2 regions of the Nostoc sp. NZL genome follow, and region 2 is predicted to be linked to the other one. Evidence: riboswitches for the same ligand, from Rfam matches in the RefSeq annotation. Region 2 holds a riboswitch; the other holds the start of a gene.
The links. Region 2 has a riboswitch for cyclic di-AMP ahead of ntrB (nitrate ABC transporter permease). Riboswitches for the same ligand answer to the same signal wherever they lie in the genome.
Positions count from the first base shown of each region.

Region 1 (9,473 bases), on a different contig from region 2:
TTTAGGAAGACCCGGTGCAGTTTGCCCTTTTGTGCCTTACTCCCTCAAGTCAAATAGTATTCGTCTGGCAGTTATTCACACAAAAGATTTGTATCCAGAACAATTAGAAGAGGTTGTTGGACGCTACCGAGATATCTTTCTTAAGATGGAAGTTAAAGAACAGGAATTAGCAATAAATAGAGCTTTTTTACTTATCTTTCCTGACATCCATATAGAAGATGCTCCTAAACTAGTAGATAGTGTCCAACAAAAACTTAAACCTTTATTTGTTGAGTCAGGACTGATGATCGGAGAATTTCATAAACGTAATGAAAGTCCTGGTCTACACAACCCAAACTTTCGTCCACTTCGTAGCCCTATCCCCTTGTTGGCTATCCGGTTCATGGTTGAAGCTGACCTCCCTTTTCTTCAGAGTCCGGCTGATCCACGCTTACGTATTCGGTATCTGGAAGCTTATTTAAAGTGCTTTGGTCATAAATTTACAGATGAAACAAAGTTTAAAAATGCTCATCAAGCATTAGCTTTAGCGAAAGAAGAACTTACAGCTATTTTCAGGTAAATAGACCACGTTGTAGGGGTAGAGCAATGCTTATACATGTTAATTTCAGCTAAAACTCCTTTAAGAGGATAGTGTAACTTGACTTTGGAGCGATCGCATGGAGTTATTTTTTGAAAATGACTTAGTTTTTTGATCTACAAAATCACACAATCAGGGTAAGTAAAATGGCGAAAGAAATAGAGCGCAAATATTTAGTGAGAGGAGATAGTTGGAGAGAATTAGCTGAAGGTAGTGTATATCGTCAAGGATACATTGCCACACAAGACAAAGCTACTGTACGTATACGTATAGTAGGAGAAAAAAGTTATTTGACTATTAAAGGCCCTAATATCAAATATTCGAGATTAGAGTTTGAGTATCCTATTCCTGTTAAAGATGCTCAAGAAATACTTGAAACATTATGTGAACGTCCCTTTATAGAAAAAATCAGATATAAAATAGAGTCGGGTGGCTTGATTTGGGAAATAGATGAGTTTGATGGTGTTAATAAAGGATTAATATTAGCAGAAGTTGAACTCAGTGATGAAAATCAAGAAATTGAACTACCAAGTTGGATTGGACAAGAAGTTTCAGATGACTTCAGATATTTCAACAGCAATTTAGTAAAACATCCTTTTTCACAATGGTAATTGCCAAAATATAGGGAGCATTCCAATTCATTCAAGCTTAATTAAGCTAATTAACTCAGCGGTGCCGGGTGATTTTGCATTACAAACAAGTTTAAGCTCAGAAAATGAATGTAAACGTCAATTACTTTTTCTTGTTAATTAATTGTGCCTTGAAGCGTCAGGCATAATTGCCTCCTGAAGATTTACGCCGCTGAGGTTAGCTCCCCTAAGGTCGGCTCCTCTAAGGTTAGCTCCTCTGAGATTCGCCCCTGCCAAATTCGCGCCTCTAAGGTTAGTCCAACTCAAGTCAGCTTGACTCAAATCAGCTTCATTTAGGTTAGCTTGCAGCAGGTAAGCACCACTTAGGTGAGCCTTGTTTAGATTAGCTTTGTATAAGTCAGTTTTGTAAAGATAAGCCCCCAAAACTTCCGCCTCGTACAAACTCGCCTCGCTGAGGTCAGCCGCAATCAAGTTAGCTTCAATGAGGTTGGCAAAAGAAAGATTAGTTCGTATTAGCTTCGCTGCACCTAAATCGGCATCTCTCAAGTTAGCGCCTCTTAAGTCAGTCCCAATTAGATTAGCATGAGCGATCGCAGCGCCTCTAAGATTCGCGTTACTCAAGTCGGCTCCAATGAAATTGGCATGACTCAAATCTGCCTGCGTAAGTATAGCACCACTCAAGTTAGCAACACTGAAGTTAGCATCACTCAAGTTAGCTTCAACAAGAAAGGCTTTGTAGAGATTGGCACTACTGAGGTCGGCACCACTAAGGTTTGCCCGCACGAGTAAAGCATTACCTAAATCCACCTTGTTCAAGTTTACCCCCTGGAGGTTTGCGCCTCTGAGGTTATCTCCTTGGAGGTTTGCAGCGCTGAGGTCTGGTTCAATCTGGGGATTTTTCTTTCTCCACTCAATCCATGTAACTGCACCTGCTTTCAGTAAAGCTAGATGCTCTCGATTTGCCATTTTCTTTCCTTTACTCCTGACGCATACCCAAAGGATTTGCCCGACCAGCTACACTTTCAATCGCCGTTAAAGCTCCCGCCGCACCTGCTAGAATATCTCTTTCATGTCCACCTAAGTAAAGCCGTCCAAAACTACCTACAGCTTGAACCTCAAGAATGTTGATTGATGCCGCTTTCTCAGCTTCATTCGCAGCTAGTGCGGCGTAAGCAGCAGGTTCCACTTCTAATACATACAGCGTTTGCCCTGCTAGTAATAGCTGTCCCCGTCGCGTGCGATTAATAAGTTGTGTTTGGTAAGCATCGATATTGCGGATAATTTGGCTAGAAACAACACGCGGTTTGAGACATTCGTCTTTTCGGACTCCCAATGCAGCCAAAATTGCTTGCCCAGCAGCTCGCGTTTCACCTTGGGAGCTAGAATGAACTTCCAATAGTCCGTACAGTCGTTCAACTACCTGTACTCCCGGACGAACAGAGGCAGCTTTCAGAGCTACATCCGTAATTTTATTAATTTCGATACCAGGAGAGATTTCAATCCACAGTGATGTATCTCCTGGTAATGGTAAGAAGCCTTGGGCTACTGTTCCCATATATGCTGCATGTTGAGGTTGCAGGCTGTCGAGAAATACGAAACTGCGTAGTTCTATTCCCAAGATTTTGCTCTCCAGTCATAAGGGTAAAAGTTATCTATTGCAAGATATGAGCGCCTAACTTGGGGTATTTTAGCCACAAGTGAAGGATGGAAAAACACAAAGTAGAACAATTTTGCTGTCGATAAATTTTACACCTGAGAAGTATTCTGGCAGTAAAAACCGCCTTGACAATTGTACAAGCTTTATTACACACAAATCGCTGCCTGCAATGGCTAACTGGTCTTGATTTACTGATAAATTTGATGTTTCAAAAAAACTCTTTAGCCAAATTGAAGCGGGGAAAGTTCAGTGAACTTTCCCCGCTATCTTCAAAATGCTGCTAAAATCGCAGCCAATCAACTAGTACTTTATGCTTGGTTTGTAGTCTCAAATCAAGGACTAAAGTCCTGACTACGAACTTATTCACTCATAAAAGTTGGTGTGGTGGACTATTAGATTTGTTTTTCTATATAAACGCAGAAAAATAAATCTATTAGTTTATCCTGCGTTTGTGAGTACCCAAGTGGAGTAAGCATCCTCGACAAATCTGCTTTGATGACGAGTTCCTTTATGCTTGCTCACTCTGACTTTGAGGGTGGTTATGTAAACTCCATCCATTACTTGATGTCCATAACCACAAACTTGACCAACTTGCCCTGTTATTTGATGCAAAGCATAATCTCCGATATTCAGCATAATTCTGACTGCCTAATTAACTAGGTTGAGTAGTTTGTGTTTGACTATTTGGGCACGGCAAAACCGCTCTGATGATATTAGTTCCGCGTTCAAAGCTGGAAAAATTAAGCTGCAATCCGAGTTCGGGTATTAGGTGCAGTTGGAGCCAGCAGACGAGTGTAAAGTTGAGTCAGTCGGAATCCTACACTATACCAACTAAAGGCAATTTCTGTCCGTTGTCGAGCCGCTTCACCTAACTGGTCTCGCCAAGCTGGGTTGATGAGAATGCGGTCTATGGCAGCAGCAAAAGCTACTTCATCTTTGGGGGGCGCAAGTAACCCTGTGACTTCTGGTACAACAGTAAACTGTAGCCCACCAACATTACTAGCGACGACAGGAGTCTTACTAGCCATTGCCTCAATGGCAACTAAACCAAAAGGTTCATAGTGACTAGGCACTACGCAGACATCAGCGGCGGCGTAGTAGAAGGGGAGGACAGTTTCATCTAAGCGACCAGCAAAGGTTGTACAATTTTCTAATCCGAGTTCAGTAACAATGCTAGCAATGCGATCGCGTTCTATTCCATCACTCTGACCTGGACGGCTACCACCCCCAATCACTAGCTGGAGATTAGCTTCACCTCTTAAACTAGATTTGGCAATAGCTCGTACCAAGGTTTCAATACCTTTGCGGCGGTCAAAGCGACCAACGTAGAGAACCATTTTGGCATCTGGTGCAATTCCCAACTTTTCCCGCGCCGCAGACCGCTGAATTTCTCCAAATTTATCAGTATCAGTGCCACAGGGAATCATTTCAATGTTTCCTTTACTGGAAACGAGTAACCGCATATGTTTTTGCTCTTGCGGACTAGTTGCAACCACACAGTCTACAGTTTCCAAGCAGGCTTTTTCTACAGCTAATCGCTGGGTAGCAATTACGGGAACATCACCAATACTTCTGTATTTAACCGCTCCTAAAGAGTGGTAAGTATGTACCTGAATCAGTGGTTGCTGCTTTTTCAATTCCATGCCGACCCAAGATGATAACCAGTAGTTGGTATGAATTAAGGAGTAATGAAACCCTTGGCGCAACTGGAATTGCTGGAATTCTTCGATGAATTCAGGTAAATGGTCGAACAAGTTATCTCGCCCAATAAACTTAGCTGGGCCCGCTTTTAACCGAATAGTACGACAGTTTGGGCTATGTTGAATGTAGGCAGCTTGTTCAGGACTACTACGACGAGTGAACATATCCACTTGCCAACCAAGCTTTGCTAAGGCATAACCTACTTGACGCACATAGACATTTTGACCTCCAGCCTCTTCTTGACCAATTTCAACCGCCGGGTCACCATCAACAGAAATTAGGGCAATGCGATGTTTCTTATTCTGGAACATAGCTGATTTTCACCTCAAGGCAATTAATCCTGCCTCAAACGCCAGAAATCAAGATAATATTATCCTTTCTTTCAACGTCGAGGGCAGGCACAACAAACCGCAAAGTTACCAGCCAAAGGACACTGACGAGAACATGGCATTACTTGTTAAGAATGCTGCTCGTTCAGTCTCTTCTCAATGCCGACGAAGTTAGCTGACGGGCTAGGACTGAGAGATGTCCTTCTTAAGAAAGTTATGAGTTAGGAGTTATGAATTTATTAACTGCTAACTTTCTTCAAAATACGCCCCAAACTTGGTTCCTCCGCTCCGGTTTACCCTTACTCACAAAACTTTTCAGGGAATATAGTGGATTAGGCAGACTGATTTATTTTTCTTCAAGGTTTATAACCTGTCATCATCAACCATGTCAAGAGTATGAACAAAAAAAGTGTGATTGAAATCACCTAAATGCCCTTTGCATCTAGCTTTCACGAATCAGACTTTAGAAGAAAATTTGAGCTTTTAATATGCTCTCAACAAGAAGCTTACTGATATTGACCGCTACATTTTATTTAGCTTCTGGGAATTAAATATTTTTCATGTTTTTAAGTGTATAAATATACTAACTACGAGCTTGATTGAATTTAATATGTTTTTTATTTGTCTAAAATATTACTCTCTCTAAAGAAATTGCCGAAATATCAAAGAGTCCATTAGAAGTTTTACGCCAATTCAATTTCACTATTGAACTACATTATTTCCTACTCTCCACTACCTTTCATAAATGCTTTGAGAGCCAACTGCGTTTACTATGTTACGAGGGCGAGCATCTCAGTTATCCAAAAAAACTTTTAAAGAATCCGAAAAGCAGCAGCTTCAATTTGGAGGTAAAGTATACACCTACCAAAATGAGATACACTCATTGCTAAGTCATGGTAAATACAAATATCAAGCTGAGATTTAAACCCGTTTCTCACAGTTGGGTTGCTCTGCATCCACAGCCTAAAGGAGTAATTCAATTTATTGCAGGGGCTTTTTTTGGTACATTTGGCCCCATGCTTTTTTATCGCTATCTACTTCAATGCCTATTTGAGCAGGGATATACAATTATTCTTCTGCCATTTAATTTTAGTTTTAACCATTATGTAGAAGCTGGTTTTCTCATGAGGGAGCAGTATGAAATTCTACCAGAGCTTGTGAGGATGGCAAGTGTTGAGGGATATGATTATGAAGCCTATCTAGATGATAAAAACTTTTCTTGGATTGGACATAGCCTTGGCTGTAAATATATCTCCCTGTTAGAAGGATTTACTGCTTTACCTCCAGAGCCTCAAGATAGAGAAAAGTTTATTCGCAACCTGCTATCTCATACTTCGGATGAGTCACAGATAAAAAGTGTCATTGCAGATATTAACATTCTGTATGATGAGCTTAAACAAAAAATTGTAGAAGTTCGGAAACTAATTTACACTTATGTAGGTCAGGAAATAAAAATTAACAGTGTCTTCATTAAGGGGCAGGTTTCTATCCTATTAGCACCTGCTATTGCTGATACAGGGAGCGCAATTCGTCCTCAATTTTTAGCGGATATCATCGATAAACTTGGTTGGGGTGTGAAACCAACCGTTGAAGAAACCCATAACTTAATCAAGGATAGTGGGCTATTTAATATCATGGGTTTAGTTTGTTTTAAGTCAGATAATATTGCTAAATTAACCTGTGAATGGTTTACTAATATTCTAAAAAAACCACCCCAAGAATTTCTACAAACTTTAGAGGGTGGACATTTAAAACCTTTAGGAATTCAACTAGGCAAGTATGTGATTAATCTTTTTGATAAACCTTTAATTGAATCAGTTCAAGAGCGAAATAGAGGCTTTGAGCATCATGTAATTCAATTGTTTGAGAAACTGAAATAGAAATCAACAAAAGTTGCTGAAAGTCCAAAAATCAGAAGTTATTAACCAATATTCCCGACTTGTTAAAAAAGTCGGGAATCTGAGCCTTTCATAACAATCCCAACTCTTCTGGAAAGCCCAGCATGATGTTTAAGTTTTGGATTGCGGCTCCCGATGCACCTTTGCCCAAGTTATCAAGACGAGCAACTAGCAACGCTTCTTTGGTAGTGTCATTTGCGAATACAAAAACCTGAACAATATTAGTGCCGTTCACTGCAATCGCATCCAAAAATATTCCGTCTCGTAGCAGAGTAGAATCTTGGTATGGAGCTACCTGCACAAATTTTTCACTTTGGTAGTAGTTAACAATTGTTTGATGAATAACCTCACCTGATGGTGGATTATCCAAAGTCCCCAGCGGCAAAGGCACCTGAACTAGCATCCCTTGCTCAAAATCCCCTACCGCTGGTACGAATAGCGGCGGCGATGCTAACTCTGAGTAATAATGCATTTCCTTGACATGCTTATGTCCAAACTGCAAACCATAGATGCCATAGGGATAAAGCGACTCTGCTCCAGCTTCCTGTTCATGGAAGGTATGGTATTGTTTGATGAGATTCTTGCCGCCACCAGAGTAGCCTGACACTGCGTTAACAGTGATAGGAAAATTACTCTTTAAAAGTCCCTTGGCAATCAACGGACGGATACAAGCCAAAAATCCTGTGGGATAACATCCTGGATTGCTGACAAACTGGGCGCTGGCAATTTTCTCTCGTTGTCCTGGATTTAGTTCAGGAAAGCCATATACCCAATTCTTAGCCGTGCGATGGGCACTACTAGCATCAAGGATCTTAACCGTAGTACTACTTACTAAGCTAACAGCTTCGCGGGCTGCATCATCAGGTAGACAGAGAATAACAACATCGACGGCATTGATTAGTTTAGCTCGCTCACTTGCATCCTTACGTTTAGAGGCCTCAATGCTAACTAACTCGATATCATCGCGTTGATTGAGACGTGAGTAAATTTGTAAGCCTGTGGTTCCTGATTCGCCATCAATGAAAATCTTCGGTTTAGTAATCATGCGTTCAGCATCCTGAGATGTCAGTAGTGTATTAAAACAGCTGTCAGTTATCAAAGTTAAAGATAGGACTTTACACCCCAAATCAAACTTACCACGCAATAGTTGTGCCTTTTAAGGGGGTTGGGGGATCTCTTGTGTGTAAGTCCTAATTAGATAATTACCTACTGAAAAACTCCGCAGACTTGACAGTAATGAGTCACGCTTTCTTTCCATACCTGGGTTTTACACTAGTATTTTATCGCTTTCAACCTTTTGCGATCGCCTGCATGAGTGCCGCTTCAACATCAAACCTACTTGGCGTATTCTCAATCTTGACAAGCAGATGATTTACCAAAAGCCGTTATTATTCAAGGCTTTCAGCTTAACAAGCGTGCCATTCGACGCTTTGATGATCTGTTTTCAAATTCTACTTTATCCTCTCCCTACTGCTAAATACGCCCGGACAATACAGGCGATTGCTCTAGCAATACTTTACTCTCCCAAGCTATCAGTACAATCGCGGTTTACAGTATTTGTTTTAAGTTGCTAGAGCATAAATTGCCAAAAAGATTGCAGATGCATAATTTGGGATTTTTTACAAAAATATTCTCCAATGATAATTTAAGTGCGCCATCTGGGAACAATTTATGAAGCTCAGGTTTTGTTCGCTACTTACCACTTAAGTAAGTGCCTAAAAAAAGAACATAAACCTGTTTACAATGCTGTCCAAATTTCCCCAATAGATAGAGGAATAAATCATCAGTGAGTAAAAAAATAGAGTTGCTGCCATCAATGTTGGCAACTGTGTCTCCTCCTTACTTAACTTAGCAACTTAGCGCAAGGAGTTTAATTTTATAAACTGCACTAAGGTTATTAATGATTTGTCAAATGCTAGCTGGGCAAAGGCAAACCATCATTGTATAAACTCCTTGCTACTGAAGAAGTCCATTCGTTTCTAGCAACTATGTACCTTGTTTGAGTAATAAATGGAGAGATGTTATCTCTAGCAACGTACCACTCAGCTTAGAGCTAAAGCTAAAAGTATAAAACTCGGCAAATCTGAGGGTATGGGTGGTAATAAGCGCTATTTTCATTACTTTGCCCAGCTATCGCTCAATCAAGGTTTATCAAGACTTTAGAGAAGCACAATTCCGGCATAACCTGACTAAAAAGGGCAATAAATAACAGAGATATTTCTCGCTCGTCAGACTGAGGAATTGATTACTCATAGCGTTATTTTTCAAATTTTTAATTATCTGAATGTGGCTTGAACAAAGCCGAATTTGATATGCAAAAAAGTAATTATCTACACTTGCAATATCTATAAAAATGCTTAATTCTGAAATTCAAAAAGACCTTCGTCATAACTTGACTGTCAATGTTGCCGAAAGTGCATTTTTTGGTTTGGCAACTGGTTTTGCTTCCTATATCACGATTATTCCTCTATTTGTTAGCGGTTTTACCAATTCTTCATCGCTTATTGGTCTGATTCCAGCTATTCCGCGTTTAGGTTGGCAACTACCTCAGCTATTGACGGCTGATAAAATAGCTCGGCTACAGTATTACAAACCAACTGTAATGTGGTTGACAATTCACCAAAAACTTCCTTTTTTTGGATTAGCACTGCTCGCTTTATTACAGCTACAACTCAATAGCCAAACTATCTTACATCTGACATTTGCCATACTCATTTGGCA
Region 1 covers NZ_WBKL01000158.1:65,558-75,030, reverse strand. Annotated here, with positions in the region: gene F8R90_RS22775 (DUF6875 domain-containing protein) at 1-559, shown strand, start outside; gene F8R90_RS22770 (CYTH domain-containing protein) at 724-1,188, shown strand; gene F8R90_RS22765 (pentapeptide repeat-containing protein) at 1,327-2,133, opposite strand; gene F8R90_RS22760 (hypothetical protein) at 2,144-2,785, opposite strand; gene F8R90_RS22755 (hypothetical protein) at 3,263-3,460, opposite strand; gene F8R90_RS22750 (glycosyltransferase) at 3,565-4,836, opposite strand; cyclic di-AMP (ydaO/yuaA leader) riboswitch at 5,000-5,199, opposite strand; gene F8R90_RS22745 (DUF1350 family protein) at 5,748-6,734, shown strand; gene argC (N-acetyl-gamma-glutamyl-phosphate reductase) at 6,823-7,794, opposite strand; gene F8R90_RS22735 (MFS transporter) at 9,106-9,473, shown strand, end outside.
Region 1: linked by a shared signal. The riboswitch ahead of F8R90_RS22750 (glycosyltransferase) and the one ahead of ntrB (nitrate ABC transporter permease) in region 2 are both predicted to bind cyclic di-AMP.

Region 2 (9,473 bases):
GCACGTTTGTTACCATTTGGGGTGGCGGAACGATGATGACGCGAAACTCTTTAAGCGGATCAACACCTGCGGCGGCGGATAAGTAACGGATAAAGTATTCGTAAATGGAGGAACTTAATACTACTGCCCAAACTCTGTTTTCTGGCGGTTGCTTGTCAAAGTAGCCTCGGAAATCGCGCCCAAAGGCTTCTAAAGCACCATCGCCATATTTTTCTTGATACTCATACCACGGACGCAGCCCAAAATCCCACATGGCTTTGTTCATTGTCATGGCGTTACCGTGGCGGTGAATGGTCATGGCTGCACACAAAGGGGCGTGGCGTGCGCCTTCGGCACCAATTCTGGCGTTGGTAACTGCACCAGATACAACGGGTGAAGCATCCAAGCGACCAAAAATTAAACCGTCGCGGGAAGTAGCCCAACTGGCTTCGCGGTTGAGTGTAACGTTCAAACCATACTTGTGGAAGAAGCCTTTTTTCCAGGCGATCGCAAATGGTGCACAATCATTAACGGGAACGTAACCAACTGTAAGATCGGCTTTTTCTAGGTCGCCGCTTTTAACTACTGGTTGTACAGCTAAGGCTTCTTCTGTCAATCCTTTGGCTGATCTATCTCCTGAAATCCCACAGGAGGAAAGCGCCATTCCCGCTGTTGTTGCTCCTATTCCCTTGATAATATCTCGTCGAGTCCAGTTAATATCACCCATTTTTGTAGCTCCATTGGTGATTAATTGCTCATGCTACAAGCGCAGAGTCATGTTACATCTTGCTGTTTTGATAGCAGCCAAATTTTGTTAGTTGGAAGTTTTAGGGCGATGGGTTACTAATTCTTCAATTTTGCCAACGGCGTAATCCAGGATTAACCCAGTTACACCAATTATCAACACAGCTAAAAAGACTGAACTCAGGTTTAAGCGACTCCATTCATCCCAGACAAAAAAGCCGATACCAATACCGCCTGTGAGCATTTCCACGGCAACGATTACTAGCCAAGCTATCCCTAAACTAATTCGTAAACCTGTAAAAATATATGGCAAACTTGCAGGCCAAATGATTTTTGTAATCCGCCGCCAACGGGGCATTTCTAGCACTCGTGCCACATCTAAATAATCTTTGGGAACACTAGAAACACCTAAAGCGGTATTAATAATTGTTGGCCATAGGGAAGTAATAAAGATGACAAAAATTGCTGAAGGATCTGCCAAATTGAAAATTGCTAAGGCAATGGGCAGCCAAGCTAGGGGTGATACAGGTTTAAAAATTTGAATGATCGGATTAAGTGCTAGCATTGCCGGTCTGGACATGCCAATGAGAAACCCCAGAGGAATCGCTACTACCGCACCTAACAAAAAGCCTATTAATACCCGGCGCAGACTTGCTATTAACAACCAACCAATTCCCAAGTTGCCTGGGCCTCGCTGGTAGAAGGGATTTAAGATGTAGTCTAGATTAGCGATGAACGCTTCTGGTGGGGTGGGCATCAATTCATGGTTGACAAGTGCAACAATCCACCACAACACAACTATTCCCAAGAAGCCCAATACAGGTAGAATGAAGACATCTCTAAGGATGACAGGGCTTGCCTTTTTCCAGGCAGCTTGTCCAGCGATCGCTGCGATCACTGCTAAATTTAATTGGAATATCATTTACAACCTCAACAGATTTAAGTGCAGGTACAAAAAAGCCGAGCAGTACCAGCCTTGGACACTGATGAGATCGGAACATTGTAAAAATGCCGTCTCTTCAGTCTCCTCTCAATGCCTACGAAGTTAGCTGACGGGCTAGGGCTGAGAGATGCCCTTCTGTAGAAAGTTATGAGTTATGAGTTATGGGTTACTAAATTTTATTTAATTCCTAACTCCTCACTCTCAACTCCTCACTTTCTATGAGATACGCCCCACAATTTGGTTCCTCCGCTCCAGCGTTATGCACTGTGACACGCTGAATTAGGCTGACTTACTCTAATGGATACTAAATTATGGACAATATAACATCGATGCTCAGTAAAAGCCATCTATCTTATGATAAATGTTGTTAATTAAAATACCAAAATCAAGTGTTATTTCTTAATTTGTAGTAATAATTAAAACTTGTGTTGCTAGTTAAGTTGTGAGTGAACTCCTTACACAGACTACTAAACAATATAGTCGAGCCAAGCATTAAGAATGTTACATACCTAATTAATATTTTTTAAAAAGAAATATAATGTACTGGCAAAATTTTATACAATCTTAATTGCTCAACAACTAGAAGAGGATGTGCAATCTATTCCTTTTGGTAGGTGAAAAATATCACTAACTTTGGTAAAAACTCATTGCACTCGCTAAACTAATTGCATATGGAAGTTTACTCATTTATCTCTTAGCTGATATTTAACATAATGGATTTTAGTCAAGTACTGGCTGAAAAAACGGACACCATCCTCGATAAATGGATTCTAGCAGTTCGCAAGGATAGACGGATTGAAAGTGCTGATGACCTATCTTATACAGCAGTAAAGGATCACATCCCTGATGTTTTGAAAGCGATGGTGACAGTGCTTTCAAAATCTCAGGATAATGATATTCAGTCAATAGTTACTGCTAGTTTCCAGCATGGAGCTATTCGAGCCGAACAAGGCTTTGATCCAGCAGAAATAGCTACAGAATATCATCTGCTGCGAACGGTAATATTTGATACTATACAATCAGATTTATTGAGTGGAACACCTGTAGAGATAATTCGTTCCATGCGTTTGATTGACGCTATTATAGACGAAGCGATCGCTCGCTGTTTCAAGAGTTATGTTGAGGAGCGGTTGCGAGAATTACAGCAGTTGCAGTCATCATTAACACTCCACAATGAAGAACTCACGCGCTTGATTAGCGCCAATCAAGAGTATCTTTCACAACTAGCCCACGAATTGAAACATCCACTAACTTCTATTATTGGTTACTCGGATTTGTTTTTACGCCAACAACGACGCAAAACAGAGATAAAAGATAACTATAGCAATTTAGAACATATTGAGCGAGTGCTACGCAACGGTAGACAGTTACTCCATCTGATCAATGATGTGTTAGAACTTTCGCGCTATGACTCAGGGCAGATAAAACTCCAACTAGCACCCACAGATGTGCGTGAATTAATCAATAATGTTTGTGAAATGTTGGAACCTTTAGCTGCTGGGAAAAATTTAAAAGTCGTAGTAGATTGCGATCGCGCTCCCAAAGAATTAATCACAGATTCTTTTCAATGCCAACAGATTATTACAAATCTTATTAGTAATGCGATTCGCTATACAGAGTCGGGGACTATTATTATAATGTGTCAGGTGTTGGAGAACCAGAGATGTGCGATCGCAGTTTGTGACACTGGAATTGGCATTGCATCCGAAAATCAAGCCCAGATATTTGAACCTTATTTTCGCGTAAGTTCAAGCGATCGTCCCTATCTCGCTGATAGTACAGGATTGGGATTAGCGATCGTCTCCCGCTTAGTAAAACTACTCAAAGGTGAAATTAAGCTAGTCTCTGAGGTAGGCGTTGGTTCTACTTTTACTGTAATTTTGCCTTTACAAATCGAAAGTTGATTTCGCGCCAAGACGTAAAATTATTCTTTGCGCCTTTGCGTGAAATCAAAAAACATGATTACAACAAACCTTGTTTTTTCAACTTAGCTAGCGCATCCTCAGCAGAAGCTTTCTCTGCATCTTTCTTATTACGTCCCTTACCTTCGCCGTAAATTTTTCCATCTACCAATACTTTTGCTATGAATTCTGGCGCGTGAGAAGGGCCTCCTATTTGTTCCGTGAAATATTTGGGAGGAGTTGGAGTAACGTTGCGTTGCACCCATTCTTGAAAACGATTTTTTGAGTCTACATTAGAACGAGACACAACTATATGCTTAGGATCTACAGAATCAAATAGTGGTTCTATAATTGCCCGAACTGCTTCAATATTGGAATCATTATCCAAATAGTAAGCACCAAGTACAGCTTCAAAGGTGCTACTAAGCAAATTAGGATTTTGGTAGCCTCCATCTCGAATAGCGCCTTTTCCTAAACGCATCCTAAAGTCTAAACCTACCTCTTCAGCGAACTTTGCCAATTGCTTCTCATCTACCAGCGCCGAACGCCGCCGGGTTAATTCATCTTCTCCCATTTCTGGGTGACACTTGTATAGATATTCGCCGCTTAAGAAATTTAGCAAGGCATCACCGAGGAATTCTAAGCGTTCATTATGTTCGCCTTCTCCGGGGTTTTCATGGACATAAGAGCGGTGAGTAAGCGCACGACGCAGAAGTTTTTCATCATGGAATATTAGAAGTTTGTGCATTTTATCTTGTGTCCTGTTGCAGAAATTGACTGTTGGGAAAGTTTACAAGTGTTCTTTTGTTCAGACATGGAAAAACCGCAAATCGCGGTGTTTTGGGAAAACCCAGTTTTTTATTCAACTGGGTTTTTAAAAGCTATTTTAGGCAGCCAGTATATCTAACTCAGTTAAAAACAACTCCTGATTTTGCTTTCGGACTTTGCCATCCTTGACAGCAACATCAATAAACTGACTAAAACTCTTAAATTTTTTGCTATCATCTGTAGAAATAGATAAGTATCCTTGATAGTTAGCACAACGTTGACGCATCAATCTATCAATGCGACCAAATACGGTAGGCTTACCTTGGCTTGAGACAGTTTTGATAGCTTCTATTAAATACTCTATAGCGTCTTTGTAATTAATCTGAGACACAATATCTGTGTTTTGAGGTTGATTCTTATTGCTATTGGCAACTAGCTGAGGTAATTCATCTACAAAATGGAAGTTATCATTACCAACCAGTTTAATTAAATTTGGACTAGCACTACCTCTTTGAGCAAAAATTATCACCTTTTTACCCAAAGATTTTAGAATACAAATTAAGCCGGCATAGTCCCAGTCTCCTGAAAATAGGATAATTGTTTTTAGAGAAGGATTAAAAGCAACTGCTTGAACACAGTCAGCAATCAATCGATAATCTGCACTATTATTTGAATTATCAGGAACATCAACACACTTCATACCAAGAATTTCTAGCTCATTTTTGGTAAAAATCTGGTCTATGTACTGTGAATTATAGTAGACATTTTTCCAGTCTATACGCCCCTTAGATTGGGCAAATTCCAGCAAAAAATGACCCTTACTTTTAATTGAAGAGACGTTCTGAATATCGGCAAAAATACCAATAGCATTTTTATGCTGGCTTGTTTGTTTTTTGGAAAATTGATTAGCGTGTGGCATTGTAATGTATCCAGTTATTGTTTGGTGAACTGGACAGCTTCAACAAATTACACATCTAGCAGTAGCAGGGCTTTATGCGAGGAATTTGTACTCAAAAAGTACTACCTTGTAATAAAGCTTCCTAACGTCGCTTTCGTTTGGTTCAAGTCTCAGCCGTAGAACTCCTGGCTTCCTACCAAGTTTCGCGTCATCCTTTCCCCTGAACATTCATCCAAACATCTTGTCTTCCCATTGAAATTCTAGTCAATTAGTTGACTTGACATTAGGCTAAATACTCAGCCGAAGGGATGACTCGAAGCTCGGCAGGAAACTAGGAATTCTGCTGCTGAGACAACACCAAAAACCTGCGCTTTAGAGTGCGGTTGTTGATTCTGTCTTAAATACAGAATTGCATAGCTGCTACTGGATGTCAATATAGTTATTTATGAAGTTTTAGTAAAAGCGTAGACGCGCAGCGGCTTGTCGATTATCTATGGTAATTCTCTAAAAGCCAGCATTGATTTAAATAATATTCTAGCTAATAAATAATTTACTATTTGCTTTGCGCGATCGCACCATACAAAATACCTAAAATCCTCTTAATATCCTTAATATAATATTCACTCAAATCAATCGAAACTACATTGCCTTCAAGCTTGAGAAATTGCCAGATAGTACCGATAGTAACAGCACCATATATAGCTTTGATTTGATTTCCACCTCTCTCGTTAAATAACTGAGCCGCTACCATTTCGGCAATACATTGGGCTAAACCAGACCTCAAATTCTCATTTTTACTTTCTACTAAAACAACTACCGGACTACGCACAAGCAACTGCTCCGAAGAAAGACTCAAAATAAAATCGCAAAAGCCATTTAGTCCTCGTTGGCTATCAACAGTAAAATCAACTCCAGAAAAAAAGCTTATTTCATAATTAAATTTGCGTCTAATTTCTAACAAAATTGGACTGATAATCATTTCACTACGAGCTTTTTCCGAACTTATCGCTACTGCTAAATCAACATTTTCCCTAAGAAGAGTAGATAATAAATCACTACATTCTTGCTCCTGCACATTTGCGAATAGTCCAGATGATTCGTGGATAACTAACCCAAAAGAATCAATAACTTCAAGAAGTTTAAAATCACTATAAGCCATAAAACTACTCTTTTGTCTTATGACTGAATTCTATAACAAAGTTTAAAAATTCAGCTTTGGCGGAAACACTCTAGCTAAATCAAGAGACAAATCAGGAAAACAAGGAAAATTTATCACCTGGGTGGACAAGACAATTCGCTTATTTGAATAACCATATCTGCCTTGATTATCCTGATATGGTTCACTGTAAGCTTCCAAATAGTTATCAAATAAATTGAATATCCAATAATCAGTAATACCCGCTTGAGCATAGAGAGGTATTTTAACATCTTGGTCATAAGCTAAAGAAGAATCCGAAACCTCTATCACCAATAACACCTCAGCAGCTTGAGGATGACCAGAAAGATAATTATCATCTCGGTTTTGAAGAATAGCAAAATCCGGTTCAGGTTCGCTATTAGGTGGCAAAGCAATCGGAGCTTGAGATTGCAAAGTTGCCCTATCACCTACAAGTTTTGGAAGTTCTCGCAACAAGTTTCGCAAACAAGTTTCATGGGCTTTACCTTTGGATGCCATTTCAATAATTTCCCCATCAATTAATTCAATGTGGTCATCTTCATGGAAAAAGCCCAATTCTCCAAGCCTGTGGTATTCATCTAGTGTGAAGCGTTTAGCTTGAGCAACACTCATAACCTTACCTTTCTCTCATTGCCATAATCCCTATTCTAAATGTGTCAGAAATTGGTATGCTAAAGGCCGAGACTCGCTATAAAAGCAAACAATGCCTGCGCCTACTATAAATCCCACCATCACTGCCTTTCCCTTGACAGCCGTAGTCGGTCAAGAAGCAATTAAATTAGCCTTGCTGTTAGCCGCAGTTGATCCTGGTTTAGGAGGAGTAGCGATCGCAGGTCGTCGTGGTACGGCAAAATCTGTAATGGCTCGTGCTATCCATGCTCTACTACCGCCGATTGAAGTTGTCAAAGGTTCAATCAGTAATTGTGACCCCAATCACCCAGAAGAATGGGACGATCAACTTTTGGCGGAGTACGCAGACAAAGACATTCAAGATGTTCCCGTCGAAATTATCCCCGCGCCTTTTTTGCAAATTCCTCTAGGTATCACTGAAGACCGACTATTAGGTTCAGTAGATGTTGAAAAGTCGGTAAAACAAGGTGATACCATTTTTCAGCCCGGATTACTCGCTACAGCCAACCGGGGTGTACTGTACGTAGATGAAATTAATTTATTAGATGACCAAATATCAAATCAGCTTTTAACAGTATTATCTGAGGGACGCAACCAGATTGAACGGGAAGGGATTAGTTTTCAGCATCCGTGTAAATCCCTATTCATTGCCACCTACAATCCAGAAGAAGGCGGATTACGGGAGCATTTGTTAGATAGAATTGCGATCGCACTCTCTGCTGACGGTGTACTCGGCTTAGATCAAAGAGTAGCAGCAGTTGAGCAAGCGATCGCTTATTCTAAATCTCCCCAAGACTTCCTCAAACAGTACAACGAAGATTTAGACTCCCTCAAAACCCAAATTATCTTGGCGCGGGAATGGTTAAAAGAAGTCATCATCACCCACGAACAAATTGCCTACTTAGTGGATGAGTCCATTCGCGGAGGAGTTCAGGGACATCGCGCCGAGTTATTCGCCACGCGGGTTGCCAAAGCCGCAGCAGCTTTGGAGGGACGGACAACAGTTAATGCCGAAGATTTGCGCCGTGCTGTAGAACTTGTGATTGTACCACGCGCCACAGTTGTACAGACACCGCCACCAGATCAAGCACCACCACCGCCTCCACCCCCACCGCAACAGAATCAAGAAGAACCCCAAGATGAATCAGAGGAGGAAGAACAAGAAGAACAGGAAGAACAAGAAGAAAATCAAGAGCAAGAACCCCCCAGCATCCCGGAAGAGTTTATCTTTGATCCAGAAGGGGTAATCCTTGATGACAACGTGCTTTACTTTACTCAAATGGCGAAGCGGCAAGGTAAATCTGGTAGTCGCAGCGTCATATTTTCTGATGACAGGGGACGCTACATTAAGCCGATGTTGCCCAAGGGGAAAGCGCGACGCATTGCAGTAGATGCCACACTGAGAGCTGCGGCTCCTTATCAAAAAGCACGAAGAGAAAGACAACCAGATAGAAAAGTTATTGTCGAACAGCCTGATATTCGCTCGAAACGCTTGGTACGCAAAGCCGGGGCGTTGGTAGTGTTTGTAGTAGATGCTTCTGGCTCAATGGCCCTGAATCGAATGCAATCGGCTAAAGGTGCGGTGATGCAACTGTTGACAGAAGCTTATCAAAACCGCGACCAAATAGCATTAATTCCCTTCCGGGGAGAACAGGCAGAAGTGTTATTGCCTCCAACACGTTCTATTGCCTTAGCACGTAACCGCTTGGAAAGGTTGCCCTGTGGTGGGGGTTCACCCTTAGCGCATGGTTTAACCCAAGCTGTGCGCGTTGGTTTAAATGCTCAGATGAGTGGAGATATTGGGCAAGTTGTCCTTGTAGCAATCACCGATGGGCGGGGTAATATTCCCTTAGCGCGTTCTTTAGGTGAACAGCTTGAACCAGGAGAAAAGCCAGATATCAAAGGAGAATTATTAGAAATTGCTGCCAGAATCCGTGCTTTGGGGATGCAACTATTAGTAATTGATACAGAAAGTAAATTTGTGTCTACTGGCTTTGCCAAAGAATTATCGCAAACAGCAGGCGGTAAATATTATCATTTGCCAAAAGCGACAGATCAAGCTATTGCTGCTATGACCAAAGGTGCGATCGCTGATTTAAAATCTAGATAATTAGTCATTAGTCATTGGATTTTTGACTCAGTACGACTACGAACCAGTGGGCATTACCTGTGGTTGTAAATAGCAAATCAAATCCTGGATTCCCTTTTGGAGATAGCGCGTTACTGTCATTGGACTAGTGCCAATATTTTTAGCGGCATCTTTGCGAGAAAGTTCCTTCAAAAATACCATTTCGACTGCCATGCGGGGCTTTTCTTCCAACATATTGATTGCACCTTGCAGTTGTTGGCGTTCTTCTTCTTGTTGTAAAAGAACATGAGAACGGGGACAAGGAAGTGCTTCACCCAAGGTTATTTGGCAATCAACATAGTTAA
Region 2 covers NZ_WBKL01000148.1:8,795-18,267, forward strand. Annotated here, with positions in the region: gene F8R90_RS20660 (ABC transporter substrate-binding protein) at 1-706, opposite strand, end outside; gene ntrB (nitrate ABC transporter permease) at 794-1,645, opposite strand; cyclic di-AMP (ydaO/yuaA leader) riboswitch at 1,743-1,962, opposite strand; gene F8R90_RS20670 (sensor histidine kinase) at 2,380-3,570, shown strand; gene rnc (ribonuclease III) at 3,629-4,315, opposite strand; gene F8R90_RS20680 (NYN domain-containing protein) at 4,454-5,254, opposite strand; gene F8R90_RS20685 (hypothetical protein) at 5,787-6,392, opposite strand; gene F8R90_RS20690 (Uma2 family endonuclease) at 6,435-7,022, opposite strand; gene bchD (magnesium chelatase ATPase subunit D) at 7,114-9,150, shown strand; gene F8R90_RS20700 (RNA polymerase sigma factor SigF) at 9,187-9,473, opposite strand, start outside.